Regions from separate parts of the Pseudomonas sp. IT-347P genome, predicted to be linked through region 1. Evidence: riboswitches for the same ligand, from Rfam matches in the RefSeq annotation. Region 1 holds a riboswitch; each other region holds the start of a gene.
What was found. Region 1 has a riboswitch for cobalamin ahead of ACM6IV_RS10370 (ABC transporter substrate-binding protein). Riboswitches for the same ligand answer to the same signal wherever they lie in the genome.
Positions count from the first base shown of each region.

Region 2: linked by a shared signal. The riboswitch ahead of cobO (cob(I)yrinic acid a,c-diamide adenosyltransferase) and the one ahead of ACM6IV_RS10370 (ABC transporter substrate-binding protein) in region 1 are both predicted to bind cobalamin.
Region 3: linked by a shared signal. The riboswitch ahead of ACM6IV_RS09600 (CbtB domain-containing protein) and the one ahead of ACM6IV_RS10370 (ABC transporter substrate-binding protein) in region 1 are both predicted to bind cobalamin.

Region 1 is NZ_CATKPQ010000022.1:372,129-382,348, reverse strand. Features, by position in the region: gene ACM6IV_RS10400 (cystathionine gamma-synthase) at 1-631, opposite strand, end outside; gene ACM6IV_RS10395 (pyridoxal-phosphate dependent enzyme) at 628-2,004, opposite strand; gene metE (5-methyltetrahydropteroyltriglutamate--homocysteine S-methyltransferase) at 2,428-4,716, shown strand; gene ACM6IV_RS10385 (GNAT family N-acetyltransferase) at 4,933-5,484, shown strand; gene ACM6IV_RS10380 (ABC transporter ATP-binding protein) at 5,423-6,187, opposite strand; gene ACM6IV_RS10375 (FecCD family ABC transporter permease) at 6,184-7,188, opposite strand; gene ACM6IV_RS10370 (ABC transporter substrate-binding protein) at 7,197-8,210, opposite strand; cobalamin riboswitch at 8,354-8,548, opposite strand; gene ACM6IV_RS10365 (ParD-like family protein) at 8,784-9,011, shown strand; gene map (type I methionyl aminopeptidase) at 9,008-9,799, shown strand; gene ACM6IV_RS10355 (ABC transporter ATP-binding protein) at 10,001-10,220, opposite strand, start outside.
Region 2 is NZ_CATKPQ010000003.1:30,953-41,172, reverse strand. Features, by position in the region: gene ACM6IV_RS01805 (C40 family peptidase) at 1-185, shown strand, start outside; gene ACM6IV_RS01800 (C40 family peptidase) at 403-939, shown strand; gene ACM6IV_RS01795 (PQQ-dependent sugar dehydrogenase) at 1,076-2,389, opposite strand; gene ACM6IV_RS01790 (hypothetical protein) at 2,456-3,040, opposite strand; cobalamin riboswitch at 3,204-3,434, shown strand; gene cobO (cob(I)yrinic acid a,c-diamide adenosyltransferase) at 3,515-4,126, shown strand; gene ACM6IV_RS01780 (cobyrinate a,c-diamide synthase) at 4,123-5,472, shown strand; gene bluB (5,6-dimethylbenzimidazole synthase) at 5,520-6,170, shown strand; gene cbiB (adenosylcobinamide-phosphate synthase CbiB) at 6,167-7,075, shown strand; gene cobD (threonine-phosphate decarboxylase CobD) at 7,068-8,060, shown strand; gene ACM6IV_RS01760 (cobyric acid synthase) at 8,057-9,508, shown strand; gene cobU (bifunctional adenosylcobinamide kinase/adenosylcobinamide-phosphate guanylyltransferase) at 9,632-10,153, shown strand; gene cobT (nicotinate-nucleotide--dimethylbenzimidazole phosphoribosyltransferase) at 10,150-10,220, shown strand, end outside.
Region 3 is NZ_CATKPQ010000022.1:172,605-182,824, reverse strand. Features, by position in the region: gene ACM6IV_RS09625 (fatty acid cis/trans isomerase) at 1-1,998, shown strand, start outside; gene nfuA (Fe-S biogenesis protein NfuA) at 2,139-2,723, shown strand; gene cobM (precorrin-4 C(11)-methyltransferase) at 2,881-3,627, opposite strand; gene ACM6IV_RS09610 (cobalamin biosynthesis protein) at 3,710-4,123, opposite strand; gene ACM6IV_RS09605 (CbtA family protein) at 4,120-4,818, opposite strand; gene ACM6IV_RS09600 (CbtB domain-containing protein) at 4,830-5,027, opposite strand; cobalamin riboswitch at 5,150-5,372, opposite strand; cobalamin riboswitch at 6,380-6,592, shown strand; gene cobW (cobalamin biosynthesis protein CobW) at 6,691-7,761, shown strand; gene cobN (cobaltochelatase subunit CobN) at 7,765-10,220, shown strand, end outside.

The sequences.
Region 1 (10,220 bases):
CGGAGTGACCGTTCAGGTACTTGGTGGTCGAGTGCAGCACAATGTCGAAACCCAACTCCAGCGGCCGCTGGATATACGGGCTGGCAAAGGTGTTGTCGGCCACGCAGATGATCCCGCGAGCGCGGCAGATTCGCGCAATGGCGGCCAGATCCGACAGGCTCAGCAGCGGGTTGGTCGGCGTCTCGACCATGACCATGCGCGTGTCGTCCTGCAACGACGCTTCGAATGCCGACAGATCGGCCAGATCAACGAAGCTGAAACGATGCCCGGCGCTGCGCTGACGTACCTTGTCGAACAGGCGGAAGGTGCCTCCGTACAAGTCATTGCCGGAAACGACGTGCGAGCCGGCATCGAGCAATTCCAGCACGGTGGAAATCGTCGCCAGCCCGGAAGCGAAGGCAAATGCGCGGGTGCCACCCTCGAGGTCCGCCACGCAGCGTTCAAGGGCAAAACGTGTCGGGTTGTGCGAGCGCCCGTAATCGAAACCCTTGTGCACGCCGGGGCTGTCTTGCAGGTAGGTGGAGTTGGCGTAGATTGGCGGCATCAGCGCGCCGGTGGTCGGGTCCGGCTCCTGCCCGGCGTGAATCACCCGGGTCGCGAAGCCTTGGGATTGATCGTCGTGCTGACTCATGCGAGGGATCTCCGTAATTGGTTGAGCATGTCGGTGCGGGTGATCAGGCCATGGAAGCCAGATGCATCGGCGATGATGGCGACCAGGCCGCGACCGAGCACCGCTTCCAGCTCGGCCAGACTGGCGCCGGGGGCGAGGGTTTGCAGTTTGTCGGTCATCACGCTGGACACCGATTGGCTAAAACGGGCGGCATCTTCGTGCACCGCCAGCAGGATGTCCGACTCGTCGATCACACCGACCAGTTGCTTGCCTTCCACCAGTACCGGCAGTTGCGAGACATCCGCCAGGCGCATGCGCTGGAACGCAGTGAGCAGGGTGTCGTCGGGGCCGACGCTGATCACTCGGCCATCCTCGAAACGCCGGGCGATCAAGTCGCGCAAATCGCCGTAGCCCTTGCGTTGCAACAGGCCTTGATCGGTCATCCACTGGTCGTTGTAGACCTTCGACAGGTAGCGCGTGCCGGTGTCGCAGACAAAACTGACCACGCGTTTCGGCTCGGTCTGTTCGCGGCAATAACGCAGTGCGGCAGCGAGCAGGGTGCCGGTCGACGAGCCGCCGAGAATGCCTTCGGCCTTGAGCAACTGGCGGGCGTGATCGAAGCTTTCTTCATCGCTGATGGAGTAGGCGTGGCGCACGCTGGACAGGTCGGTGATCGACGGAATGAAGTCCTCGCCGATGCCTTCCACCGCCCATGAACCGGGCTTGGGCAGGGAGCCGTCGCGGCTGTATTGCGCCATCACCGAACCGACCGGGTCGGCGAGGACCATTTCCAGATCCGGCTGCACGCGTTTGAAGAAGCGGCTCAAACCGGTCAGCGTGCCGGCGGAACCGACACCGACGACGATGGCATCCAGGTCATGTTCGGTCTGCGCCCAGATCTCCGGCGCGGTGCTGCACTCGTGGGCCAGCGGGTTGGCCGGGTTGTTGAACTGGTCGGCGAAAAATGCGCCGGGAATGTCTTTCGCCAAACGCGCGGCGACGTCCTGGTAATACTCGGGATGGCCCTTGCCGACGTCGGAACGGGTGATGTGCACCTCGGCGCCCATGGCCTTCAAGTGCAGGACTTTCTCGGTGGACATTTTATCCGGCACCACCAGCACCACGCGATAGCCTTTGGCGCGACCCACCAGTGCCAGGCCCAGACCGGTGTTGCCGGCGGTGGCTTCGACAATGGTGCCTCCAGGTTGCAGGCGTCCGTCGCGTTCAGCCGCATCGATCATTGCCAGACCGATGCGATCCTTGATCGAGCCGCCGGGGTTTTGCGATTCGAGTTTGAGAAACAGCGTGCACGGCCCGGTATCAAAGCGGGTGACTTGCACAAGCGGAGTATTGCCGATCAGCCCAAGCACGGCAGGGCGTGATTCCTTTGACATTTCTTCACCTCTAGGTGGTGTTGATCGCGTTCCAATCGCGGGGAAAAGACTCGCGTGCAACATAGGCTCAGACATCGGCTGTCGCAACCTTTAGTCGGTCGTGAATACAGCCATTTCGATCTAACGATAGATCGAAATAAGAGGCCTGCACGGCACGGTTTACCTGGGTTTACATGGAGGCGCCATTGAGTGTCCAAAGGGCGTCTTCACGGCCATCAAAAACTTGATTCGTGAAGAATTTTCTTGCAGCGCAAACGGCTTTGTATTTTGGCTGACCCAAGGACGGGAGAAATTTCAGGAGGAGATAAAGTGATCAGATGATCATGAGCAGTACTTGTGATGATCAAGATTAAAATGAGTTTGTCTCACCAGGCACTGCTGCCGACAATGGCCGCCATCAACAGGATATTGGAGTTGTTTGTTATGGCACTGGCCCATTCCCTTGGATTTCCGCGCATCGGTCGCGACCGCGAACTGAAGAAAGCGCAAGAGGCGTTCTGGAAAGGAGAACTGAACGAGGCAGGCCTGCGTGACGTCGGTCGCGAGCTGCGCAAGGCCCATTGGGACGTGCAGAAAAACGCCGGCATCGAACTGCTGCCGGTCGGCGATTTCGCCTGGTACGACCAGGTTCTGACCCATTCGCTGATGTTCGGCGTGATCCCGGAACGCTTCCGTCCGCACGACGGCAAAGCCAGTCTGCACACCCTGTTCGGCATGGCCCGTGGCGTCAGCGACAGCTGCTGCGGCGGTGCGCACGCTCAGGAAATGACCAAGTGGTTCGACACCAATTACCACTATCTGGTCCCGGAATTCAGTGCGGATCAACGGTTTCAGCTGGGTTGGGAGCAGTTGTTCGAAGAGGTCGAAGAAGCCCGCGCGCTGGGCCACAACGTCAAACCGGTGATCATCGGTCCGCTGACGTATCTGTGGCTGGGCAAGGCCAAAGGCGCGGAATTCGACAAGCTGGAATTGCTCGATCGTTTGCTGCCGCTGTACGGCCAGATCTTCGCGCGTCTCGCCGCCCAAGGCGTGGAGTGGGTGCAGATCGACGAGCCGATTCTGGTGCTCGACCTGCCGCAGGAATGGAAGAACGCTTTCGAGCGTGCCTACAACCAGATCCAGCGTGATCCGCTGAAGAAACTCCTCGCGACTTACTTCGGTGGTCTGGAAGAAAACCTCGGTCTGGCGGCGAACTTGCCGGTGGATGGTTTGCACATTGATCTGGTACGCGCACCGGAACAATACCCGACCATTCTCGATCGTCTGCCGGCCTACAAAGTGTTGTCCCTGGGTGTGGTCAACGGGCGCAACGTCTGGCGTTGCGATCTGGAAAATGCCTTGGCGACGTTGCGCCATGCCCATGAGCGTCTGGGTGAGCGTCTGTGGGTTGCGCCGTCCTGCTCGCTGCTGCATAGCCCGGTGGATCTCGGCCGTGAGGACAAACTCGACGCCGAACTGAAAAGCTGGCTGGCCTTTGCCGTACAGAAGTGCGAAGAAGTGGCTGTTCTGGCCCAGGCGGTGAATGAACCCGAAGCGCCGAAAGTGCTGCGTGCATTGACCGAAAGCCGCTCGGTGCAGGCGTCCCGCGCTGCTTCTGCGCGCATTCACAAACCTGCGGTGCAAGCGCGGGTTGCGGCGATTACGGCCCGGGACAGCCAGCGTCAGTCGCTGTTTGCCCAGCGTATCGCCAAGCAACGCGCTGGCCTGGATCTGCCGCTCTTCCCGACCACGACGATCGGTTCGTTCCCGCAAACCGCGTCGATCCGCCTCGCCCGTCAGTCGTTCAAACAGGGCAAGCTGACCGAAGCCGAATACACCGAAGCCATGCACAGCGAGATCCGCCACGCGGTGGAAATCCAGGAGCGTCTGGGCCTGGATGTGCTGGTGCACGGTGAAGCCGAGCGCAACGACATGGTCGAGTATTTCGCCGAGCAACTGGACGGCTATGTGTTCACCCGCTTTGGCTGGGTGCAGAGCTACGGCTCACGCTGCGTGAAACCGGCAGTGATCTTTGGCGACCTGAGCCGCCCGAAAGCCATGACCGTCGAGTGGATTCGCTACGCCCAAGGCCTGACCGACAAGGTCATGAAAGGCATGCTGACCGGGCCGGTGACCATGCTGATGTGGTCGTTCCCCCGTGAAGACGTCAGCCGTGAAACGCAGGCCCGGCAACTGGCGCTGGCGATTCGTGACGAAGTGGTCGATCTGGAAGCTGCCGGCATCAAAATCGTGCAGATTGACGAAGCGGCATTCCGCGAAGGTCTGCCGTTGCGTCAAGCGCAGTGGCAGGATTATCTGGACTGGGCGACCGAAGTGTTCCGCCTGTGCGCCTCGGGTGTACGCGATGAAACCCAGATCCACACGCACATGTGCTACAGCGAGTTCAACGATGTGATCGAGTCCATCTCGGCCATGGATGCCGACGTGATCACCATCGAAACTTCACGCTCGGACATGGAATTGCTGGAAGCTTTCGAAGCCTTCGCCTATCCGAACGAAATCGGCCCGGGCGTCTATGACATCCACTCGCCACGGGTGCCGGATGCCTCGGAAATGGCCAATCTGTTGCGCAAGGCGGCCAAGCGGATTCCGGCAGAGCGGCTATGGGTCAACCCGGATTGCGGTTTGAAAACCCGGGGCTGGCCAGAGACCGAAGCGGCGCTGGTGCACATGGTCACTGCCGCCCGCCAGCTGCGTAAAGAGCTTGGCTGACACCTTAACCACCTGAATAAACACAACCCCTTGTAGGAGTGAGCCTGCTCGCGATAGCGGTGTGTCGGTCAACTCATCGGTGACTGACACACCGCTATCGCGAGCAGGCTCACTGCTACAGGGGTTGTGTATGAAGTTCAGAATCGGGGATTTCCTTGGCATCGCCGGGAGGCTGTTGTTACTGTGCCCAGCCGCAGTTCAGGTGTTTGCCGCTACATGAGTGATCAACCCGTTATCCAGGCCGTGTCCGAAGCAGACATTCCTGACGTTCTTGATTTTGTTCTAAAGGCCCGCGCCGAGCTGTTCCCCAAGCTCAGCGCGACTGGAATGCCCGATGATCTGGCGCGTTTTGCCGAGGTTTATCTGCGTGGGGAAGGGCGCTTTCTGATCGCTCGTCACGAAGGGCAGATTGTCGCCTCGATCGGCTATCTCCCTTACGACCGACGCTTTCCCAACCTGGATTATCCCGACCGCAACGTGGTGGAAATCGTGCGCCTGTTCGTCGTGCCTTCACAACGGCGTTCCGGGTTGGCCGCGGCGTTGTACCGATCACTCAAAGACCTGGCACTCGCCGACGGGGTCGAGGTGATCTACTTGCACACCCATCCGTTTCTGCCGGGGGCCATCGAGTTCTGGCAGCGGCAGGGTTTCGAGATAATTGCTGTCGACGCTGACCCGGTCTGGCAGACGACGCACATGCACAGCGTCATGAGTGGAATCGAAGAATCTGCGCTCCATCAAACGGGTCCGTCAGGTAATGCGCCCTGACCCCGAACGTCTCCTGTAAGCGCTGTGGTGTCAGCACCTCCAGCGGCTCGCCCAGTGCCACCAGTCTCCCGCGTTCCAGCACCGCCAGACGATCACATTTCAATGCCTGATTAAGATCATGCAGTGCGATCAATGTGGTCACCGGCAACGCCTGCACCACGTTGAGAATGGTCAGTTGATGCTGAATGTCGAGGTGGTTGGCCGGCTCGTCCAGCAACAGGATCTGCGGTCGCTGCGCCAATGCCCGGGCGATGTGTACCCGCTGCCGCTCACCGCCCGACAGGCTGCGCCACAGGCGCGTGCGCAGGTGCATGGCGTCAACGTCGGTGAGCGCCTGCTGGACAATGGCGTCGTCTGCCTGCGACCACGGTTGCAGCGCCGACAGCCAAGGCGTTCGCCCCAGCGCCACGGCATCAAACACGCGAATGCCGTCGTCGGTGTCGGCCTGTTGTTCGACCACCGCGAGTTTTTGCGCAATATTGCGTCGGGCCATTTTGCCCAGGCGCTGACCGTCGAGCAGCACCTCGCCAGCGCTCGGTTCGCGCAGCCCGGCCAGCAGTTTGAGCAGGGTGGATTTGCCCGAGCCGTTCGGTCCGACAATACCCAAAGTTTCGCCGCGCTGAACGTCGAGGCTGACACCGTTGAGCAACTCGGCGCCGCGCACCTTGAAGCTCAGTTCGGAACAACTCAAAACACGGCTCATCGTGCGGACCTGCGGCCAACCAGAATCAACGCAAACACCGGTGCGCCGACCAGTGCGGTAATCACCCCGACCGGAATCACCTGACCCTTGATCAGCGTGCGCGACAGCACATCAGCAGCAATCAGAAACACCGCACCGCCCAGCGCACTGGCCGGCAGTAACCGCGCATGACCGGTTCCAAGCAACAGACGCGCGGCGTGGGGAATGACCAGACCGACAAAACCGATCGAACCGACAATCGACACCATCACCGCCGTCACCAGCGCCGCGCAGCCAATCAATAGAATCTGCACACGTCGCACCGGAATGCCGAGCGACGCCGCCGAATCCGCACCAAAGGTAAACGCATCCAGCGCCCGCCGATGCCACAGGCACACAACCAATCCCGACACGGCCACCGGCACCGCCAGCCACACCGACGGCCAGCGCACGCCGCCGAGATTACCCAGCAGCCAGAACATGATCCCGCGCGCCTGTTCGGAGCTGGCCGAGCGGGTGATCAGAAACGCCGTCAGTGCATTGAACAATTGCGAGCCGGCGATCCCCGCGAGAATGATCTGCCCGGTGCCGCTGGCCGAGCCGCTGACCCGTGCCAGCACAATCACCAGCACGAACGCCGTTACCGCGCCGGCGAAGGCACCGACTGACAATGAGATCATCCCGGCGCCAACGCCCAGCAGCGCCACCATTACCGCCCCGGTCGAAGCCCCGGCAGAAATCCCCAGCAGATACGGATCGGCCAGTGGATTACGCAGCAGCGACTGCAAAATCACCCCGCAGGTCGCCAACCCGGCACCGCAGGCCGCCGCGACCAGTGCGCGGGTCAGTCGGTAGTTCCAGACAATGCCTTCATCGATAGGGTCGAGCACATGTCCGGCGCCCCATAGTTTGTTGGCCAGCACTTGCACCACCACGCCCGGCTCAATCGAGGTTTCACCGATGGCCACGCCGGCAATCACAGCCAACAACAGGGTCGCCAGGGCCAGTAGCGTACGGATCAGGCTGGCACTCATTGCGACAGGTCATAGCCGTTGATGGCCGTGGCCAATTGTTCGATGCCGTCGAACATGCGCAGGCTGGCCTGCAGGGCCATGGCGTCGAGAATGATGATGCGGTTGTGCTTCACCGCGTCCATGTTGCGCGTCACCGGGTCGCTGCGCAGGAAGGCGAGTTTCTTTTCATAGTCGTCGGCAGGGAAGCGTCGACGATCCATACGCGCGATGACCAGAAAGGTCGGATTGGCCTTGGCGATGGTTTCCCAACCGACCGTTGGCCACTCTTCATCGGACGCCACCACGTTGCGCACACCGAGGGTGCTGAGCATGAAATCGGGAACGCCTTTGTGCCCGGCCACGAACGGCTCGATGTCCATCTGAGCGCTGGAGAACCACACCAGCGCGCTAGCGTCCTTGAGCTGTTTGCCGTGGGCAGTGGCGATCGATCTGGCGAGGCTGGCCTTGAGTTGATCGTTGAGCTGCTGGCCACGCTCCTGCACGTCGAAGATCTGCGCCAGTTGGCTCACGCTCTTGTAAATCGTGTCGATGCGAAACGGTGCCAGCCGCGTGCCGTCGGCGCCGACCAGGTTGTCCTTGGCTTCGCAATCGGAGGGCAGCAGGTAGGTTGGAATCTTCAGCTCGTGAAACTGCTCGCGAGTGCCCACCGCACCTTGCGGGCCGACCATCCATTCCAGTTCCACGGCGACCAGTTCCGGGCGCTTGCCAATCACCGATTCGAAACTCGGTTCGTTATCGGCCAGGCGCTCGATCTGCTCGTTTTGTGCCTTGTATTGGTCCAGCACATTGTTGAACCACAGTGAAGTGCCGACGACCTTGTTGCCCAGGCCCATGGCGTAAAGCATTTCCGTGCCGGCCTGGCCGATGGTCACCGTACGCGTCGGCGCGTGCTGGAAGGTCAGGCTGCTGCCGCAGTTTTCGATCGTCAGCGGATAGACAGTCGGTGCCGCCTGCGCCAGGGCGCAAAGGCTCAGGCCGGTGATAAGGGTGGCAACGCGGGGCAGCAGCATGGGGCAGTCTCCAAGGGAACCGTACGGGGAGCGGGAGAGTACGGTCTGGAAACACACCATCGAACGCGGTCAGGGCAACCGCGCAAGGCCGGGCAGCAAACAAAGACGCGAACGGCACGATGTCCTTCCCGGACACCCCGCCGGTTAGTCGTCATTGTGCCGGCAGGTCTCCTGACTGATGCGTCATCGCCTGGCTCCGGCCTTCCCGGGGTTCACCCAGTGGCAGTCTTGGAGCAGGCTCAGCACCTACAGTTGCGGGGGCAGTTCCGATCAGTGCTGTGCAAGCACCTCGGATTCCCTATTAATCCCGTTTGGAAACCGGCGGCGGCATGGTAGTCGATCACGCCGCTGAAGGGGAGACGTATCTGTCCTGGCGAGGGTGTGGTTGTCATGACACTGTCATTATCCGGCGCCTATGCTGAGGCCAATTACATCGCGTGTTCTTAAAGTTTTGCTGCCAATTTTGGCAGCTTTTTTTTGCCTGCGATTTGCCCGCCGACACGATCGTATTTGCAATTTCGACTGGGGGTTGGCTAGTATACGATCCATATACACATCGTATCGGATCCATATATGGGCATCGTAAAGATTTCAGAGGACATGCACGAGAATCTGCGCATCTCCAGCAATGCGCTCAGCCGCTCGATCAACGCACAGGCCGAGCACTGGATGCGTATCGGCATGCTCGCCGAGCTACACCCCAACCTCGACCACAGCGCCATTTGCCGCTTGCTGATCCGCGCCGAACAGAACGGCGGGCTGGATCTGCAACAACTGACTCAGGAAGCCGTCAGCGCATGAGAAACCCGATCAAGCTAAACACCCCGGCCGAGATCGCGCAATCGCGCGCGGCCGGCAAACTCGCCGCTGAAGTGCTAGCGATGCTGGTGCCGCACGTCAAGGCCGGCGTGACCACCGATGAACTCGATCGGCTGTGCAACGACTACATCGTCAATGTGCAGAAAGCGATACCGGCCAACGTGGGTTATCACGGTTTTCCGAAAACCGTCTGCGCCTCGGTCAACGACGTGGTGTGCCACGGGATTCCGTCGGGGACGCCGCTGCAGGATGGCGACATCGTCAACCTCGACATCGCCGTGATCAAGGACGGCTGGTTCGGCGACACCAGCCGCATGTACGTGGTGGGTGAGGCGACGGCTGAAGCGCAGCACCTGATCAAGACCACTTATGACGCCATGTGCGCGGGTATTCGCGTGGTGAAACCGGGTGCCACGTTGGGCGACATCGGCCATGCGATCCAGAGCCTGGCGGAGAAGGAAGGCTTCAGTGTGGTGCGCGAGTATTGCGGGCACGGCATCGGCAAGGTTTATCACGACGAGCCGCAGATCCTGCATTACGGCTTTCCCGATCAGGGCATGAAGCTCAAGGCCGGGATGATCTTCACCGTTGAACCGATGCTCAACGCCGGCAAGCGTCATGTGAAGAACATGCCGGATGGCTGGACAGTGCTGACCAAGGATGGCTCGTTGTCGGCGCAGTGGGAGCATATGGTCGCGGTGACGGAGACTGGGTTTGAAGTCCTCACCGCGTGGCCGGATGAGATTGAAGGCTACCGCGCTATTGTCTGATACCGCGTCGACTGTTTCCCTCACCCTAGCCCTCTCCCAGAGGGAGAGGGGACTGACCGAGTTGTTTTGGCGTTATACATCGACTTGAAAGTCCTGAGTCGATCTCAGGTCCTGAAAAGCCCCCGATCTGCTCCCTTTCCCCCTCGCCCCCTTGGGGGAGAGGGCTGGGGTGAGGGGGTAAATCCGACAGACAACACGCTATCAGTGAGCGCCCGCAGCTTTGTTCAGGTCGCTCTCTGTCCATTCGGTATACACGCAAGCATCAGCAGTCGCCCAGCGCACTTGCACCGGATCGCCAGCCTTGAGCGGCATACCGGCGGCGGACAAAGCCTTCACCGTCATCGAAGTACCGCCGGAAGTGATCACGCTGCAGGTCTGGCTCTCACCAAGAAACAACACCTCCACGACTTTTGCTGAGACC
Region 2 (10,220 bases), on a different contig from region 1:
GTCGTCGCGGTCGCGTCAGTCACGCCGGTATCTACCTGGGTGACAACCAGTTCATCCACTCCAGCAGTCGTCGCAGCGGCGGTGTTCGCATCGACAGCCTGGGTGACAGCTACTGGAGCAAGACCTTCATCGAAGCGAAACGCGCTCTGGCCAACGCTCCGACTGTTGTCACCGCTCGCAAGTAATTCCCCGATGTCGCTGCGTTCGCAGCGACGACCGGCTCCCGGCAACGGAGTAGACCTGGACTTTACAAGGTGAAGTTAAAGTCTTACTTGAAGTTTGCCGCGTAGCCGCTAGAATCCTGAATCATATTGATGGCAAACCGCCTGCGTGCTTACGCAGGCGGTTTTGTTTTCTGTCCGTCGGCAGAAAAAGCCGCAGCCAGATCAGGATGTTCTGCTTATGACGATGTCGGCCCGCCTTGCTTTGATCTTTTTCGCAGCGCTGCTCAGCGCCTGCGCCAGTCGCACGCCGCCCCCTGCGCCGGTGGTTCGCGCGCCGGTTGTGTTCGGTCCCTCGCAATCTTTCTCGCCCGCTGCCGAGGACGTGCTGTTCCGTGCGCTGGGTTTGGTGGGCACGCCGTATCGCTGGGGCGGCAACACGCCGGATTCCGGGTTTGATTGCAGCGGGCTTATCGGTTTTGTCTACCGTGATGCGGCAGGGATTTCGCTGCCGCGCTCCACGCGCGAGATGATCGTCATGCAGGCGCCGAATGTCGGCAAGGAGGGCTTGCAGACCGGCGACTTGATCTTCTTCGCCACCAATGGCGGCTCGCAGGTCAGTCATGCGGGGATTTATGTCGGCGAAGGGCGCTTTGTGCATGCGCCGGCCACGGGCGGTACGGTGAAGCTGGACAGTCTGTCGAAGGCGTATTGGCAAAAGGCTTATCTGAGCGCCAAGCGGGTGCTGCAGCCGGAGCATCTGGCGCATAACCCGTAATTCAAGTTGCCCATAATCTAATGTGTAGGAGCGAGCCTGCTCGCGATGACGGTGTCACATTCAACATCAATGTTGAATGATCGACCGCTATCGCGAGCAGGCTCGCTCCCACAGTTGTTTCAGGTCACATTCAACATCACTTTGTGGCTGAGACTCGCCAAACCTTGTTGCCGACATCATCCGCCACCAGCAAGCCACCTTGCTGATCGATCACCACGCCCACCGGCCGGCCAAATGCATTCTCATCCTTGTCGAGGAATCCGGTCAGCACATCCACCGGTGTGCCACTCGGCTTGCCGCCGGTAAACGGCACGAAAATCACTTTGTAGCCACTGTGCGGTTTGCGATTCCATGAGCCGTGCTGGCCGATAAAGGCACCTTCCTTGAATTGCGCCGGCAGGTTGTTGCCCTCGGCGAACGTCAGGCCCAAAGACGCAGTGTGCGGCCCGACTGCATAATCCGGGGCAATGGCTTTGGCCACCAGCTCAGGGTTTTGCGGCGACACACGCACATCCACATGCTGGCCGTAGTAACTGAACGGCCAGCCATAAAACCCACCGTCCTTCACGGAAGTGATGTAGTCCGGCACCAGGTCACTGCCGATTTCATCGCGCTCATTCACTGCCGTCCACAGCGCGCCACTGGTGGGTTCCCAGGCCAGGCCATTGGGGTTGCGGATGCCCGAGGCGAAGATGCGGTGGTTGCCGGTCGCCCGATCAACTTCCCAGATCGCGGCGCGACCTTCTTCCTTATCCAGACCATTTTCGCCGACGTTGCTGTTCGACCCGACCGTGACGTACAACTTGCTGCCGTCCTTGCTGGCGATGACGTTTTTGGTCCAGTGGTGATTCAGCGTGCCGCCGGGCAAATCGACAACCTTGATTGGCTGCGACTTGATCTCGGTCGCGCCGGGTTCGTAGTTGAAGCGCAGCAAGCGATCGGTATCAGCGACGTACAGATCGTTGCCGACCAGGGTCATGCCGAAAGGTGAGTTGAGGTTTTGCAGGAACACTGTGCGCGTCTCAGCGACGCCATCGTGGTCGGCGTCACGCAGCAAGGTGATGCGGTTTGGGCTTGGCACGCCAGCGCCGGCCTTGCCCATGACCTTCTTCATGACCCAGCCGCGAATCCCGCTGCTGTCATCCGGTTTTGGCGGGGCATTGGTTTCCGCCACCAGCACATCGCCGTTGGGCAGCACATACAACCAGCGCGGATGATCGAGGCCTTCGGCGAACGCTGCCACCTGGGTGCCAGCCGCCGCTGTCGGTTTGCCGCCCTCGGGCCAGCCGATCGCCGGGGCGATGTTCACCGTCGGGATCAGGGTCTTGTTCGGTTCAGGCAGCTTCGGCGACGGGCCGGTACCGTCGGAGACTTGCAGGCTGGAGGTCTCACCGCAGGCGGCGAGCCCTCCGGCGAAGGCGATGACAAAAACGAGCTGGGGCTTGCGCATTGCTGATCTTCCCTATGAATGCATTCCTAATCATAGAGGAGGGCGCAAGCCCGATGGTTCAACTGCTCAGCCGCGGGCTTCCTTGAACAGCACGGCGATGCCCGGGTGATAGTGGCCCGCTTCGCTGCGTAACTTGCGGTAGGCGTAGGGGAAATACCAGGCGACCGCGCAAGTGTGTTCCTTTTGCAGATCGTCGACCATGTCCTGCAACTCTTCGGGGCTGGCGCTGTGCTGGGCTTTCTGTGGAGCGACAAACAGGCAGCCGAGCTTGAGATCGCTGGCATAGCTTATGCGTTTGGCGTCGTTGGTGATGTCGAGCAGGGCTTGGGTCAGATTCAGGTGGGTAACCTTCGGCCAGCGCTGAGTGACCTGGATAAAGGCGCGGTCTTCGGCACCGGCCAGAAGCAGATCGGCGCGAGCGTTGCGCTCGCCTCCTTCGTTCTGCTTGCGCGTGGCAGTTTCGTTCAAAGTCACCAGCTCCGCCATCCAGGCCGCCGCCGAGAGCAAGCCGAGATTGGCTTTCTCGTCATGCCAGTAAGGGGTGTCGCTGTCGCCGCGCACGGCGTTGTAGCGGTCGATACAGTCAAACCAGCGTTCAAGCACCGGGCGCAGGAATTCCAGGCGCGGGTTGCTGATGATCATGCCTTGCATCGTCATCATCCTTATTGTTGTGATGGGCTTTTCGGGAAAAGCATGGCTCTTTGATATCACTTGTCTCAGCATGGCACAAGACAGGCGTCAGATAATTGATCGGCGGCAGTTATTCGCCCCGATGGCTGCCTCTTTAATTGACGCTCCATCCCCAACCCTCTAACCTTCGCGGCTTGTTTCAGGTGCTCTGTGACCTGCGTCGACAGAGTGAAACAGGGAAGCCGGTGAGGGTTGTCTTCAACTGAAGAACAATGACGATCCCGGCGCTGCCCCCGCAACGGTAAATGAGTGAAAACTGCGCCATGAGCCACTGCCTCGAAAGAAGCGGGAAGGCGCGCAGTCAGGCCAACGCCGCTCATGAGCCCGGAGACCGGCCTGATCCATCCAGCGGCATCACGGTGGGCGATGCCAGGCTTTTTGCCGTCTATTCTTGTGCCTGCCCGCCGTTATCCAGCCTCAACGGAGAGCTCCCCAATGACTGATTCCCCCGAGCGTGACGAACGCCATCTGGCGCGTATGCAGCGCAAGAAAGCCGTGATCGACGAACGCATCGCCAACTCGCCCGACGAGTGCGGCCTGGTGCTGGTGCTGACCGGCAACGGCAAAGGCAAAAGCAGCTCGGCGTTCGGCATGCTCGCCCGCGCCATGGGCCACGGCATGCAGTGCGGTGTGGTGCAGTTCATCAAGGGCCGCAACAGCACGGGTGAAGAGCTGTTCTTCCGGCGCTTCCCCGAGCAGGTGCGTTTTCATGTGATGGGCGAGGGCTTCACCTGGGAAACCCAGGATCGTCAGCGTGACATCGCTGCCGCCGAAGCCGCGTGGGCGGTCTCCCGCGAATTGCTGCGCGATCCGTCGATCGGTCTGGTGGTGCTCGACGAATTGAACATCGCCCTCAAGCACGGCTACCTTGATCTCGATCAGGTACTCAGTGATTTGCAGGCGCGTCCGCCGATGCAGCACGTGATCGTCACCGGTCGTGCGGCCAAGCCGGAAATGATCGAGATGGGCGACACGGTCACTGAAATGGGCATGCTCAAGCACGCCTTCCAGGCCGGTATCAAAGCGCAGAAAGGCGTCGAACTTTGAATCAACCACGTCACTGCCCAGCGGTCCTTATCGCCGCGCCGGCCTCCGGTCAGGGCAAGACCACCGTTACCGCCGCACTGGCCCGTTTGCATCGCAACCACGGGCGCAAGGTGCGCGTCTTCAAATGCGGCCCAGACTTTCTCGACCCGATGATTCTCGAGCGCGCCAGCGGTGCGCCGGTGTATCAACTGGACATGTGGATGGTCGGCGAACAGGAAAGTCGTCGTCTGTTGTGGGAAGCCGCTGCCGAGGCGGACCTGATTCTGATCGAGGGCGTAATGGGCCTGTTCGACGGAACGCCGTCCAGCGCCGATCTGGCACGGCACTTCGGTGTGCCGGTGCTCGGCGTGATCGACGGCACAGCCATGGCGCAGACCTTTGGTGCGCTGGCGCTGGGTTTGGCGAAGTATCAGCCGGATCTGCCGTTTGCTGGCGTGCTGGCTAATCGTGTCGGTACCCTGCGTCATGCGCAGTTGCTCGAAGGCAGTCTCACCGAAGGTTTGCGCTGGTACGGCGCGCTGTCTCGCGAAACCGGTATCGAACTGCCGAGTCGCCATCTCGGCCTGGTCCAGGCCAGCGAACTGAATGATCTGGATATGCGTCTCGATGCCGCCGCCGATGCATTGGCCAGCAGTTGCGAGGTAGCGTTGCCACCGGCCGTGGAATTCGCCGCGCCTGATGTGATCGCCGTCGAACCGTTGCTGAAAAACGTGCGAATTGCTGTCGCCCGTGATGAAGCGTTTGCTTTCACTTACGGCGCCAGTCTCGATCTGTTGCGCGCGATGGGCGCCGAGTTGAGTTTCTTCTCGCCGATCCGCGACACGCAATTGCCTGCGGCGGACAGCCTGTATTTGCCGGGCGGTTATCCAGAATTGCACCACGTTGCGTTGTCGCAGAACACTGCGATGCTTGAGGCGATCCGTGCGCATCATGCGGCCGGGAAACCGTTGCTCGCCGAGTGTGGCGGCATGCTTTATTTGCTTGATTCGCTGACAGATGTTGAAGGTACCCGCGCTGAGCTGGTCGGCCTGCTTAAGGGCGATGCAGTAATGCAAAAGCGTCTGGCTGCGTTGGCGTTGCAGGCGGTCGAACTGCCGGAAGGTTCGTTGCGTGGCCACACTTATCACCATTCCCTGACGACGACTGAGTTGACGCCGATTGCCCGTGGCCTGAGTCCGAACGGTGGGCGTGGGGCGGAGGCGGTTTATCGCGAGGGGCGGATGACGGCTTCTTATGTGCACTTCTATTTCCCGTCGAATCCGACTGCGATTGCCGCATTGTTTGCGCCAGACCGTGAGGCCGCCTTCGCGAGCAAGCTCGCTCCCACAGGGGATCGCGTTTCTTGAGCAAGCACCCCGTCCAATGTGGGAGCGAGCTTGCTCGCGAAGAGGCCATGACTGACAACGCATTCTCCGAAGCCGAACGCGAAGCGGTTTATAGAGCCATTGCCGAACGCCGCGACATGCGTCACTTCACCGGCGGCAGCGTCGAACCACAATTGCTGCGCCGACTTTTGGAAGCTGCCCACCAGGCCCCAAGCGTCGGCCTGATGCAGCCGTGGCGCTTCATCCGTATCAGCGACCGAACTTTACGCGGCCAGATCCAGAACCTCGTCGAAGAAGAACGCATCCGTACCGCCGAAGCCCTCGGCGAGCGCAGCGACGCGTTCATGAAACTCAAGGTCGAAGGCATCAATGACTGCGCCGAAGTGCTGGTTGCGGCGCTGATGGACGATCGCGAAAAGCACATTTTCGGTCGCCGCACGCTGCCGGAAATGGACATGGCTTCGTTGTCCTGCGCGATCCAGAATCTGTGGCTGGCCTCGCGCGCCGAAGGCCTGGGCATGGGCTGGGTCTCGCTGTTCGAGCCGCAAGCGTTGGCGGATTTGTTGAAGCTACCCGAGGGCGCCAAGCCGCTGGCCGTTTTATGCCTGGGCCCGGTCAAGGAATTCTATCCGGCGCCGATGCTGGTACTCGAAGGGTGGGCACAGGCGCGTCCGCTCAATGAGTTGCTGTACGAAAATTATTGGGGAGTGAGTCAATGAGTGTGGCGTTGTTGAGTGTCGCCGCCGTGGCGCTGGATGCGCTGCTGGGTGAACCGAAACGCTGGCATCCGCTGGTGGCGTTCGGCAACTTTGCCGGGCGCATCGAGCAACGTTTCAACGCCGGTGGACGTGGCTGGCGCAGTCACGGCGTCACCGCATGGGTAATCGCGGTACTGCCGCTGACCTTGCTTGCCACCGCGTTCTCCTGGGCGCCGTATGTGGGCTGGGTCGTCGAGATTCTCGCGTTGTATTGCGCCCTCGGCATGCGCAGCCTCGGTGAGCATGTTGCTCCGGTCGCCGCTGCGTTGCGCGCGGATGATCTGGATGAGGCGCGCAAGCGTGTCGGCTATCTGGTCAGCCGCCAGACCGATGAACTCGACAGCACCGCCGTCGCCCGCGCCGCCACTGAGTCGGTGCTGGAAAACGGTAGCGATGCGGTGTTTGCCGCGCTGTTCTGGTTCGTCGTGGCGGGTGCGCCAGGCGTGGTGCTCTATCGCTTGAGTAACACGCTCGATGCGATGTGGGGTTATCGCAATGAACGCTTCGAGCGGTTCGGTTGGGCGGCGGCGAAAATCGACGACGTGTTGAACTACATTCCTGCGCGTCTGGTGGCGTTGACCTACGCACTGCTGGGCAACACCCGACTCGCGTTGAAGTGCTGGCGCACACAGGCGCCGAAGTGGGACAGCCCCAACGCAGGTCCCGTGATGGCGGCGGGCGCCGGTGCGCTGGGCGTGGAACTGGGTGGCCCGGCGATTTATCACGGCGAACTTCACGATCGTCCTCAGCTCGGCGAAGGCGCAGCGGCTGACGCAGATTCCATTGATCGTGGCTGGCAATTGGTCCAGCGCGGGGTATGGTTATGGCTGCTGATTCTCTGCGTGGGGGCTGAATTTTATGCTTGAGCACGGTGGCCGGCTGCGCAAGGCTGCACTCGATTACGGTATTGCCGAGGCTGACTGGCTCGACCTGTCCAGCGGCCTCGCGCCGTGGCCATTCCCGATCCCGGATATCCCGCTGCGCGCCTGGGCGCGCCTGCCGGAAACCGATGACGGTCTGGAGCAGGCCGCGTGCGATTACTACGGTGCCGCGCAAGTGCTGCCGGTGGCCGGTTCGCAGATGGCCATTCAGTTGCTGCCGCGTTTGCGCCGCGCCGGCAAGGTCGGTGTGTTGTCACCGTGTTATGCCGAGCATGCCGAAGCCTGGCGCCGCAGCGGTTATATCGTGCGCGAAGTGCTGGAGCAGGAAGTCGAGTTCTTTCTCGACAGCCTCGATGTGCTGGTGGTGGTCAACCCGAACAACCCGACCGGCCTGAGCCTGACCCCGGCGCGCCTGCTCGACTGGCATGCGCGACTCGCCCGGCGCGGTGGCTGGCTGGTCGTCGATGAGGCCTTCATGGACAACACGCCGCAGTTGAGCCTGGCACCGCATGCGCATCAAGTCGGGCTGATCGTATTGCGTTCGTTCGGCAAGTTTTTCGGTCTGGCCGGAGTACGACTGGGGTTTGTGCTGGCCGAGCGCAAGTTGCTCAAACTGCTCGCTGAACAGGTCGGACCATGGGCGGTGAGCGGGCCAACCCGAGTGTTAGGCCAAGCATGTCTGCAAGACACCGAAGGGCACACACGGCAACGGATTCGCAGCGATGAAGCCAGCGAACGGCTGGCAGCGTTGCTGGAGCGCTATGGCTTCAAGCCGCAGGGCGGTTGCGCGCTGTTCCAGTGGCTGATCACCGAGCATGCCGAAACGTTGCACGAATTCATGGCCCGTCGCGGCATCCTCCTGCGTCTTTTCACCCACAACAGCAGCTTGCGTTTTGGCCTGCCTGCCGATGCAGCCGAAGAGGCGCGTCTCGAGCACGCCTTAATTGCTTTCGCCAAGGACCACCCATGACCACCCTGATGGTGCAAGGCACCACTTCCGACGCCGGTAAAAGCACACTGGTGACGGCGCTGTGCCGCTGGGCGACTCGTCAGGGCGTGGCAGTGGTGCCGTTCAAGCCACAGAACATGGCGCTCAACAGCGCCGTGACCGCCGATGGCGGTGAGATCGGCCGCGCGCAAGCGGTGCAGGCGCAAGCCGCTCATCTTGAGCCGCATACCGACATGAACCCGGTGCTGCTCAAACCGAACAGCGACACGGGCGCGCAGGTGATCATCCATGGGCGTGCCGTCACCACGATGAATGCGGTCGCCTATCACGACTACAAAGCCATCGCGATGCAAGCCGTACTGGCCTCTCATCAACGGCTCAGCGCCGCGTATCCACTGGTGATGGTTGAGGGCGCAGGCTCGCCGGCCGAGATCAATCTGCGTGCCGGTGACATCGCCAACATGGGCTTTGCCGAGGCGGTGGGTTGCCCGGTGTTGCTGATTGCCGACATCAATCGCGGCGGGGTTTTCGCGCATCTGGTCGGCACGCTGGAGTTGCTGTCGCCGAGCGAACAGGCACGGGTCAAAGGTTTCATCATCAACCGTTTTCGCGGCGACATTGCCTTGCTGCAACCGGGCCTCGACTGGCTCGAACAACGCACCGGCAAACCGGTGGTCGGCGTGTTGCCGTACGTGATGGACCTGCATCTGGAGGCCGAGGACGGCATCGATCAGCGCCAGACCGATAAAGCCGAACGAGTGCTGAAAGTGGTGGTGCCGGTGCTGCCGCGCATCAGCAACCACACCGACTTCGATCCGCTGCGTCTGCATCCGCAGGTTGATTTGCAGTTTGTCGGTCCGGGGCAGGCGATTCCGGCGGCTGACCTGATCATCCTGCCGGGCTCGAAAAGCGTGCGCAGTGATCTGGCGTATTTGCGTGCCAATGGCTGGGAGGCTGCGATCAATCGGCATCTGCGTTACGGCGGCAAAGTGCTGGGGGTTTGCGGCGGTCTGCAGATGCTCGGTGAACAGGTGCATGATCCGCTAGGGCTGGAAGGCGCGCCGGGTTCGAGTGTCGGGTTGGGCTTGCTCACGTTCGATACGACGCTGGAAGCCGAGAAGCAGTTGCGCAATGTGCGTGGACGTCTGGCGCTGGAAAATGCGGAAGTCAGTGGCTATGAAATTCATGCGGGCGTGACCACAGGACCGGCGCTGGAAAACGCCGCGGTGCATCTTGATGACGGTCGTTGTGACGGTGCGCAGAGTGCCGATGGGCAGGTGTTCGGCACTTATCTGCATGGCTTGTTCGAATCGCCGGCGGCAAGTGCGGCGTTGCTGCGCTGGGCCGGGTTGAGCGATGTGCAGGTGGTGGATTATCACGGCTTGCGTGAGCGCGATATCGAGCGGCTGGCGGATCTGGTGGAGACGCATCTGGATACTGATCTGTTGCGTCAGCTCTGTGGGATTTGAGTTGCCTGTGCTGGCCTCTTCGCGAGCAGGCTCGCTCCCACATTTGGAATGCGGTCATCTGTGGGAGCGGGCTTGCCCGCGAAAGCGGCAGCCGCCCCAATACATACAATTCAGGATGCCTCCATGCTCCAACTGATCCTCGGCGGCGCCCGCTCCGGCAAAAGTCGTCTGGCCGAAAAACTCGCCAGCGATAGCGGCCTGGCCGTGACTTACATCGCCACCAGCCAGCCGCTCGATGGCGAAATGAGCGACCGCGTCGCCCACCATCGCGCGCGCCGTCCCGCCGAATGGGCGCTCATCGAAGAACCACTGGAACTGGCCCGCGTCCTGCGCGAGTCCGCCAGCGCCGAGCGTTGCCTGCTGGTCGATTGCCTGACCCTGTGGCTGACCAATCTGCTCATGCTTGATGACGCCGAGCGCCTCGCCGCCGAGCGCGAAGCCCTGCTCGAATGCCTGGCCGCGCTGCCGGGTGAAATCATTTTTGTCAGCAACGAGACCGGAATGGGTGTCGTGCCGCTGGGCGAATTGACTCGCCGCTACGTCGATGAAGCCGGTTGGCTGCATCAAGCTTTGGCCGAGCGCTGTCAGCGTGTTGTCCTGACCGTCGCCGGCCTGCCCCTGACTCTGAAAGGACCTGCGTTATGACTCAATCCTGGTGGCTGAACACGTGCAAACCGGTCGATCTCAACGTTGTTGAACAAGCGACGGCACG
Region 3 (10,220 bases), 200 kb from region 1:
GACTTCTACTCGGTGCTCGATGCGCAGGGCAGTCAGGCGGCGCTGATGGCGCGCATGCTCGAGCTGGGGCACAAGACGCCACTGACGCCGAACGCCAAACTCCCGCAAGACATCGTACTGGGCCTGAACCGCGAGAATATGTGCGCGTTGCCCGCCGAGTTCGAAGGCTATGCCGGTGCACATCCGAAAGAAGGCATGCCGCTGGCAGTCACCGGGCTGACTGATCAGCAATATCAGACGCTGCAGCGCTGGCTGGCCTCGGGAGCGCCAATTGATGAACAGGGTCTGGCGCCGAGCGCCAAAGAGGCGTTGCAGATCGTCCAGTGGGAGAACCTGCTCAACGCCCCCGGCGCACGGCAGAGTCTGGTCGGGCGCTGGCTGTACGAACACTGGTACCTCGCCCACATCTATTTCAAGGAAGGTGAGCCGGGGCATTATTTCCAGTGGGTGCGCTCGCGTACGCCGAGCGGGCAGCCGATCGACCTGATCGCTACCCGCCGCCCCAACGACGATCCGGGCACTCAGGTGTATTACCGCCTGTGGCCGGTGCAAGGGGTGATCGTGCATAAAACCCACATCACCTACCCGCTGAGCGCGGCGAAGATGGCACGGGTGAAAAGCTTGTTCTACAGCGGCAACTGGCAGGCCAATGCATTACCGGGTTATGGCCCGCAGAGCCGCGCCAATCCGTTTGCCACGTTCGAAGCGATTCCGGCGCAGGCGCGTTACCAGTTCATGCTCGATAATGCCGAATACTTTGTCCGCACCTTTATTCGCGGCCCGGTGTGCCGGGGGCAGATCGCCACGGACGTGATCCGCGACAACTTCTGGGCGCTGTTCCAGGCACCGGAACACGACCTCTATGTCACCGACCCGAACTACCGCGGCCAGGCCACGCCGTTGCTGGCGATGCCGGGGCAGAACGACGACGTCGGCAGCGTGTTGAGCCTGTGGCGCAACTACCGCGACAAGCGTAATGAATACGAGGCTTTGCGCCGCGACAGCTACGCCGATCTCCCGGCCCCGAGCTGGTCGACCCTGTGGGCCGGCAATGACAACGCGTTGCTGAGCATTTTCCGTCACTTCGACAGCGCTTCGGTGACCAAAGGCCTGATTGGCGAGGTGCCGCAGACGATGTGGCTGTTCGACTATCCCTTGCTCGAGCGCACCTATTACCAGTTGGCAGTCAACTTCGACGTGTTCGGCAACGTCTCGCATCAGGCGCAAACCCGTCTGTATTTCGACCTGATCCGCAACGGTGCCGAGCAGAACTTCCTGCGCCTGATGCCTGCCGATTCCCGCGAGGATTATCTCAACGATTGGTACCAGAACGGCGGCCAGTTCAAGATGTGGCTCGATTACGAAGCCATTGACGACGACAAACCGACTGCGCTGAAACTCGACGAGAAAGACCCGAAACACGACTTCGCCATGCAATTGCTGGCGCGTTACGGTGATCTCAATGCACATCCTGATCCGATCAACCGCTGCGACGGCGCTTACTGCTCACGGCCAAATATCGATCCGGCGCTGCAAAATGCCGAGCAGGCGCTAAGCCGTCTGACCTCGCGCCCGGCGGCCGGTTTGAAAGTCATCGAGCAATTGCCGGAAGCCACCATGCTGCGCATTGAAACCGCCAGCGGCAAACGTGAGGTCTACAGCCTGTTGCGCAACCGCGCGCACAGCAACGTAGCGTTCCTGCTCGGTGAGTCGCTGCGCTATCAGCCGGGGTTGGACACCCTTACTATTTTTTCGGGTGTCCTCAGCAGTTATCCGAACTTCATCTTCAATATTCCTGCCGATCAGGTGCCCGAATTTGTCGATGCCATGGAAAACGCCAAGGATGCCAACCGTTTCGAGAAAATCGTCGAACGTTGGGGAATTCGGCGCAGTCATCCGCAATTCTGGTTCTATTTCCATGATCTGAGCCAGTACTTGCACGAAACCGATCCGGTGGAAGAGGGCGTGTTGGACATGAACCGCTACGAGAATCTCTGATGGCTGGTAAACGCAAGGATCACTGGCTCAAGGCCGGTATCGACAGTGCGGCTGACGAGAATCTTTCCCGACAAAAATACTAGGACTTTGTCCGGGGCAATGATTGGCGTAAACTGCGCCCAAGCCTGCGAGGAGTTTCCATGACCGCTATTACCATTACCGACGCCGCTCACGATTACCTGGCTGATCTGCTCTCCAAGCAGAACACCCCGGGCATCGGCATCCGCGTCTTCATCACCCAGCCTGGCACCCAGTACGCCGAAACCTGCATTGCCTACTGCAAGCCGGGCGAAGAAAAACCTGAAGACACCGCGCTGGGGCTGAAAAGCTTCACCGCCTACATCGATTCGTTCAGCGAAGCGTTTCTCGATGACGCCGTGGTCGACTACGCCACCGACCGCATGGGCGGCCAGCTGACCATCAAGGCACCCAATGCCAAAGTCCCGATGGTCAACGCCGACAGCCCGGTCAACGAGCGCATCAACTATTACCTGCAAACCGAAATCAACCCGGGGCTGGCCAGCCACGGCGGTCAGGTCAGTCTGATCGATGTGGTTGAAGACGGCATTGCCGTCCTGCAGTTCGGTGGCGGTTGCCAGGGCTGCGGCCAGGCGGATGTTACGTTGAAGGAAGGCATCGAGCGCACGTTGCTCGAGCGCATCCCTGAACTGAAAGGCGTTCGCGACGTGACCGACCACACGCAGAAAGAAAACGCCTACTACTAAGGTGTTCGCTGCAGACATGAAAAACGGCGCCCCGTGAGCGCCGTTTTTTATGGGTGAGTTTTTATGGGTGAAAAGTACCGACGCCTTCGCGAGCAAGCCCGCTCCCACATTTGATCGCATTCCAATTGTGGGAGCGGGCTTGCTCGCGAAGGGGCCTTCAAGGGCGATAGAGATGAGCATGCCCCGCGCGATACAACGATGACTCGCTAAACACCTCACTCCCCAAAACGCGCCCGACCAGAATCAGCGCGGTACGCCGAAACCCTTTCGCCTCAACCTTCCCGGCAATATCCGCCAGCGTCCCCATCACCCAATCCTGATCCGGCCACGTCGCCCGGTGAATCACCGCAATCGGGCAATCGGCGCCGTAATGCGGCAACAGCTCGGCCAGAATCTTGTCCAGATGATTGACCCCCAGATGAATCGCCATGGTCGCGCCATGCTGCGCCAGACTGCCCAGCTCTTCGCCCGCTGGCATGGCGGTCTTGTCGGCGTAGCGGGTCAGAATCACGCTTTGCGACACGTCCGGCAGGGTCAGTTCCGCACCAAGCAACGCCGCACACGCTGCGGTCGCCGTCACGCCGGGGATGATCTCGAACGGAATATTCAGCTCACGCAGATAACGGATCTGCTCCCCGATTGCGCCATACAGGCTCGGATCGCCGGAATGCACCCGCGCTACATCCTGACCCTTGGCATGCGCGGCCTTGATCAGTTCGATGATCTGCTCCAGGTGCAGTTCTGCGCTGTTCACCACTGTCTCGGCTTGGTGGCCGTCGAGCACCGCCGCCGGCACCAGCGAACCTGCGTAGATAATCACCGGGCAGCTGCGGATCAGCCGCTGGCCTTTGACGGTGATCAGTTCCGGATCGCCGGGGCCGGCGCCGATGAAGTAAACGGTCATCGTTGAATCCTGAGTAAAAAGAGGACACGACAGCGTTGCAGATGAACAACGCTCATGATCAATGGCGGGGATTATCGGGATTTTATGCCGCGCCGGCCAATGCCAACGTGGCCTGAGCGTATTTCTGCCGGGAAATCAGCAGTTTTGCCGGTGCCTGAATCAGCTGTTCGGCAAGCGCCAACGCCGCACTTTCGGCGACGCCATAGCAACCCGTGCGTTCGTAAGCAATTTGTGAATGGTGACTGAGTCGTTGCTGATAACTGGCCAATTCTTGACTGCTGAAGTACAGCAAGGGCAGGGCCAGTTGTGCAGCAAGTTCTTGCAGACCCGGTTCATCGCGCTTCAGATCGATGCTGGCCAACGCCTTGACCGCTTCAAGCTCAATGCGGTGTGCCTGTAACGCTTGATCGAGCAACGCGCGCAGCGTGCTGGCCGGGCAGCCACGCTGGCAGCCCAGACCTATGACCAGAGTCGGCGCTGCGCGATCGTCCGTCATGAGTGGTATTGGCCATCGCTTTTGCGGCGGAACAACCAAGCGCTGATCAGGCCCAGGGCTAGCCAGAACGCTACGTTGGTCAATTGCGAAGCGATTTTGAACTGAGCTTCCAATGCCTCGGGGGCGAGCATCGAATGCACTTCCGGTTGCGGTGCGCCGATCACGTGGGGCACGGCGAGGATGGCCACGCCCAGCAGTTTCATCAGCCAGTGGCGGCTGAACACGATGAGGGCCAGGCCGACAGCGGTAGAGGCGGCCGTGCCGATCCACCATGTTTGCCGCGAAGCCAGGTCGGCCGCAGCGGTGCCGGGCAGTTCAGGCGGCAGGCCCAAGGTCGGTGCAAGCACGAACGTCGCGTAACCGGCCAGCCCCCAGAGCAAACCTTGCGAGGTTTTGGTCGGCGCACGCAGGGTGTAGAGACCGGCGAGCATCAAGGCGAAACCCACCGCAACGACGAGATTGCCGCCCGTGGTCGAGACCACGCGCTGCCAGCCGTCTTCCGGCTCCCAGGCTTCGGCATCGTGGGTGTGTACAGCCGCGCCAGCGGCGTGTTCGTGAACCGCCACCGGCTCGGACTTCTCGAAGGTTTCCGCCTGAAGAATCAGCGGCGAAACCCAGAAGCTTTGCAGCAGGGTGAGGAGCAGGGCGGCCAGCAGACCGGTGAAACCCGCGGTTTGCGCAATACGCTTGATCATGTCGGCAGGCCTCAGTGGCACGGGAACGCGGCGCTGTGGCGGGTATCGTGGGCGGCGTTGTGTACCGCTTCGATGTGCGAGAAACCGGCGAAGTAAACCAGGCTGGCGCCGAGGATCGACGCGAAAATCGCAGCCGTCAGGCGTTGGCTCAGGGTGGTGGTGCTGACGATTTTGTCTGTGTTGCTGCCGGTGCTGCTGATGATCGACATGGCGCTTCCCTCTGGAGTGTCAGCGGGTCAATCGAGCGCATGAAAACCCCTGCGGGTCGGGCTCGCAGAGGTTCGAACAGCGCCCGCCCACCGCGGGTTTGTTATGTTCAGCGACGCACAAATGCGGGCTGTGTGTTGCGGGCCGGTCTCCGGGCTCACGAGGGGTTGGCGTCAGGCCGACCTGCAAGCGTCACCTTCCCATGCCTTGCTGGCACAGTGGTTTTGACGCTTCGCTCGCTTACCGTTGCGGGGGCAGCACCGGACTGACATGGGCTTGAGTAAAGCACATGATTCACCGGTTTCCCGTTTCACCCTGTGAAGGGCACCCGTAACAAGGTGTGTAGGAGAGCATGGGTCGGGGATTTTAGTCAATTTGTGGGGGGCTTATCCGTTGCTGCGGGTGTTGCTGATTACGGTTTCGCCCTTACGGCGACTCACTTTTTTTCAAACGCCAAAAAAAGTAAGCAAAAAACGCTTGCTCCTGCGTCCGGCCCGCTCGCTGGGGCTCGGGGTTCCTTCGCTGCGGGATCGATCCGGGCGCAGCGTCTCCGGTTTGCTTCGCTGCACCTCCTCTCGCTGTGTTTGGCTGCGCCAAACGGTCGCTGCGCTCCCACCCCCGGATCAATCCCTCCACTCAGCCTTCCGACGTCGCCCGTGGATCAAGATCAAAAGCAGGCGAGCTGACACTCGGCCTATTGAGTGGGGAAGAGCGCGGGTGTTCGGCTTTTGATTTGCGTTGTTGCTGCCCCTCACCCCAGCCCTCTCCCGAGGGAGAGGGGGCCGATTTGTGGGCTTTTCAAGATCTGTGTTCAACGCGGTATCGCACGTCGGCGTACCTCTCCCAAACACCTCGATCAGTTCCCTCTCCCTTTGGGAGAGGGTTAGGGTGAGGGGGGCTTTTGATCTGTTTCAAAATCTGAGTTCAACTCGGTATTTCACGTCGGTGTAGCTCTCCCAAACACCCCGGTCAGTCCCCTCTCCCTCCGGGAGAGGGCTAGGGTGAGGGGCTTTTGATCTGGCTCTTGATCTTGCTTTGGCTTTTGATTTTTTGCCCCTTCGGCAGGCCGAGCGTAGGTGTCCATCCGGGGGGTAGGCGCGCAGCGCCGTGCGGCGCAGCCGCACACATCGAGAGGAGGTGCAGCGAAGCAAACCGTAGGCGATGCCCCCGGATGGACACCGTAGCGAGGGAACACTGAGCCTCAGCGAAGTGCCGTACGCCGGGGCAAGCCTTTTTGGTTACTTTTTCGGCGTCTGGAAAAAGTGACCCGCCGTAAGGGCGGAACCCTAAGCAGCCGTTACCGCAGCAACGGATATGCCCCCAATCCAAACATTGACCCATAAGCAAGCCATGCGTAGCCTTGCGCCTTCGAGGTTCTTCGGCCGCTGCCGAAGCTAAGAAGGGAACGCGGTCAATGCCGCGGCTGCCCCCGCAACTGTGAACGGTGATGTTCGCTGCCACGCCACTGCCAGCTCAATTGACGAGCCAGCGGGAAGGCGCAACGAATGCCAGGCCCCGCGCCTGAACACCGTCAGCCAGGAGACCTGCCTCGTCACAGATTCTCACTACAACCGGGCGGGGTGATCCGGTGGCGAACGCTTCCGGCGCGCACGCGCGTTACCGGTTCTCGTCCCGTATGCCCGCCGCTTGCCAAAGGGCATACCGATGAAAACACTGGCCAAACTCCCCGTCACCATCGTCACCGGCTTCCTCGGCTCGGGCAAGACTACGCTGCTGCGGCACATGCTCGACAACGCGCAGGGCCGTCGCATTGCGGTGATCGTCAACGAGTTCGGCGAGTTGGGCATTGACGGTGAAATCCTCAAGCAATGCACCATCGGCTGCACCGAAGAAGAAGCCACCGGCCGCGTTTACGAACTGGCCAACGGCTGCCTGTGCTGCACCGTTCAGGAAGAGTTTTTCCCGGTGATGCGTGAACTGGTTGCCCGTCGCGGCGACCTCGACCACATCCTCATCGAAACCTCGGGCCTGGCCCTGCCAAAACCGTTGGTGCAAGCCTTCCAGTGGCCGGAAATCCGCAGCGCCTGCACGGTTGACGCGGTGATCACCGTGGTCGACAGCCCGGCTGTGGCCGCTGGCACCTTTGCCGCGTTCCCGGACCAAGTCGATGCCCAGCGCAAACTCGACCCGAACCTCGATCACGAATCGCCGCTGCACGAATTGTTCGCTGACCAACTGGCCAGCGCCGACCTGGTGATCCTCAACAAGGCTGACCAGACCAGCGCGGAAGACCTCGCTCGTGTCCGCGCCGAAGTCGCCGAAGAGCTGCCGCCAGCGGTGAAAATCATCGAAGCCAGCAACGGCCGTCTGCCGCTGGACGTGCTGATTGGCCTTGGCGCCGGTTCCGAAGAACACATCGACAGCCGTCACAGTCATCACGATCACCACCACGACGGTGATGACGACCACGATGACCACGATCACGACGCCTTCGATTCAATCTCCATCGAACTGCCGCAAGCCGACGAAAGCCTGCTGCTCGACGCGCTGACGCAACTGGTGGTTCAGCACGGTATCCTCCGGGTCAAAGGCTTCGCCGCCATTCCGAACAAGCCAATGCGTTTGCTGATCCAGGGCGTGGGCACGCGTTTCGACAAGCATTTCGACCGTCAGTGGGGCGCCGATGAAGCGCGTGTCACGCGTCTGGTGCTGATCGGCCAGGAACTCGACGCCGCCAAACTCGAAGCGCAACTGCGCGCCGCGCTCAGCGTTTAAGCCATGCACCTGCTCAGGACCCAGCCCGGCGGTTTCGTCTCGGATGACAATATTGCCGACCTTGGCCAGACCCCCGCCGAGCTGGTGATCCTGTGTAGCGGCGACTCCAGCCTCGCGCTGCTTGCCGAAGCCGCGCAGCAATTGCCCGAGGATTACCCGAGCCTGCGTCTGGCCAACCCGATGCAGGTGCAGAATCACGCTTCGGTCGACTTGTACGTCGACGAAGTGCTGCGTCATGCCAAGGTCATCCTGATTTCGCTGCACGGCGGCATCGCCTATTGGCGCTACGGCGTCGAGCGTCTGATCGAACTTTCCGGGCGCGGTGTACAGGTGATTCTGGTGCCGGGCGATGACCGTCCCGATCCGGAGCTCAGCGACTTGAGCACCGTCAACGCCGTGGATCGCGATCGTCTCTGGCAGTTCTTGCGTCAGGGCGGCCTGGGCAATGCACTGGATTTCTTCCGCTGCCTGGCCAACCGTTGGCTGGCTCGCGATTACGCCTGGGAAGAGCCGCAGACGCTGCCGCGCACGGCGATTTACCACCCGAATAAAACTTCCGCCGCTCTGAGTGACTGGCAAGCCGAATGGCTGCCGGAAAACCCGGTCGCGGCGGTGTTGTTTTACCGTTCGCATTTGCAAGCGGCGAACACCGCGTTCATCGATGTGTTCTGCCAGCGCTTGCAAGCGGCGGGGCTGAATCCGCTGCCGATCGCGGTGGCCAGCCTGAAAGAACCCGGCTGTCTGACGGTAGTCGAGGATTGGCTGGACGAGGTCGAGGCCGGGGTGATTCTCAACACTACCGGTTTTGCCCAGTCCAGCCCTGAGGCGCCGCATTTACGGCCGTTTCGCCGCAATATCCCGGTGATTCAGGCGATCTGCGCGCAGGACAACGAACCCGGCTGGCGCGACAGCGAGCAAGGTCTGGGGCCACGGGATCTGGCGATGCACATTGCCTTGCCGGAACTCGACGGGCGCATCATCAGCCGGCCGATCAGTTTCAAGGATCTGGCCTGGCGCAGTGAGCGCAGCCAGTCCGACGTGGTCTGCTACCGCGCGCAAGCCGAACGCATGGATTTTGTCGCCGAACTGGCGCGGCGCTGGATTGATCTGGCGCGGGTGCCGAACGGCGAAAAACGCATCGCGTTGATTCTCGCCAACTACCCGACCCGCGACGGCCGTATCGGCAACGGTGTCGGTCTTGACACGCCGGCGGCGGCGCTGAATATCCTGCGAGCATTGCAAACTGAGGGCTATCCGCTCGCCGCTGAACTGCCGAATAGCGGCACCCGGTTGATCGAGCAATTGCTCGGTGGCGTCAGCAACGATCTCGACACCATCGATCTGCGGCCGTGCCAGCAAAGCCTGGCGATGGACGCTTACCTGACGATGTTCAATGCGCTGCCCGAGGCCAATCGCAGCGCTGTGAACGAACGCTGGGGCGCGCCGCACAACGATCCGATGTGCCGCGACGGGCGCATGATGATCGCCGGTCTGCGTTTTGGCCTTACCTTCGTCGGCATTCAGCCGGCGCGCGGCTATCAGGTTGATCCGAGCGCGGTGTATCACGACCCCGATCTGGTGCCGCCGCACGGTTATCTGGCGTTCTATTTCTGGTTGCGCAATACCTACGGCGCTCACGCCGTGATCCATGTCGGCAAACACGGCAACCTCGAATGGCTGCCGGGCAAAGGCGTTGGTCTTTCGCAGAACTGCTGGCCGGATGCGTTGCTCGGGCCGCTGCCGAATATCTATCCGTTTATCGTCAATGATCCGGGCGAGGGTGCCCAGGCCAAGCGACGCACGCAAGCGGTGATCATCGATCACCTGATGCCACCGCTGACCCGTGCCGAAACCTACGGCCCACTGCGCAATCTGGAGTTGCTGGCCGACGAATATTACGAAGCGCAGTTGCTCGATCCGCGCCGCGCCCGTGAGCTGCAGCGCGACATTCTGCGATTGGTCCGCGAGACGCAGATCGACCGCGAACTGCAACTCGATGCCGCGCTGGACAGCGACGCCGATGCGGCGATCTGGCTGCCGCGTCTCGATACCTATTTGTGTGATCTGAAGGAATCGCAGATTCGCGATGGTTTGCACGTGTTCGGTGAATCGCCGACCGGGCGTTTGCGTATTGATACGTTGCTGGCGCTGCTGCGCATTCCACGCGGAGACGGGAAGGGCGCGCAATCGAGCCTGCTGCGCGCACTGGCCAAAGCCTTCGAACTGGGTTTCGATCCTTTGGATTGTGCGTTGGCTGATCCATGGACAGGCCCGCGTCCCGCAGAGCTGCAATCTCAAAGCGACGAGGTTTGGCGCACTGCTGGCGACACCCGCGAACGCCTCGAACTGTTTGCCACTGCGTTGATCTGCGAATCCCTGCAAATCCCCTGTGGGAGCGAGCCTGCTCGCGAAGGCGTCGTGTCAGTCGCTAAAGATTTACCTGAACCACCGCTTTCGCG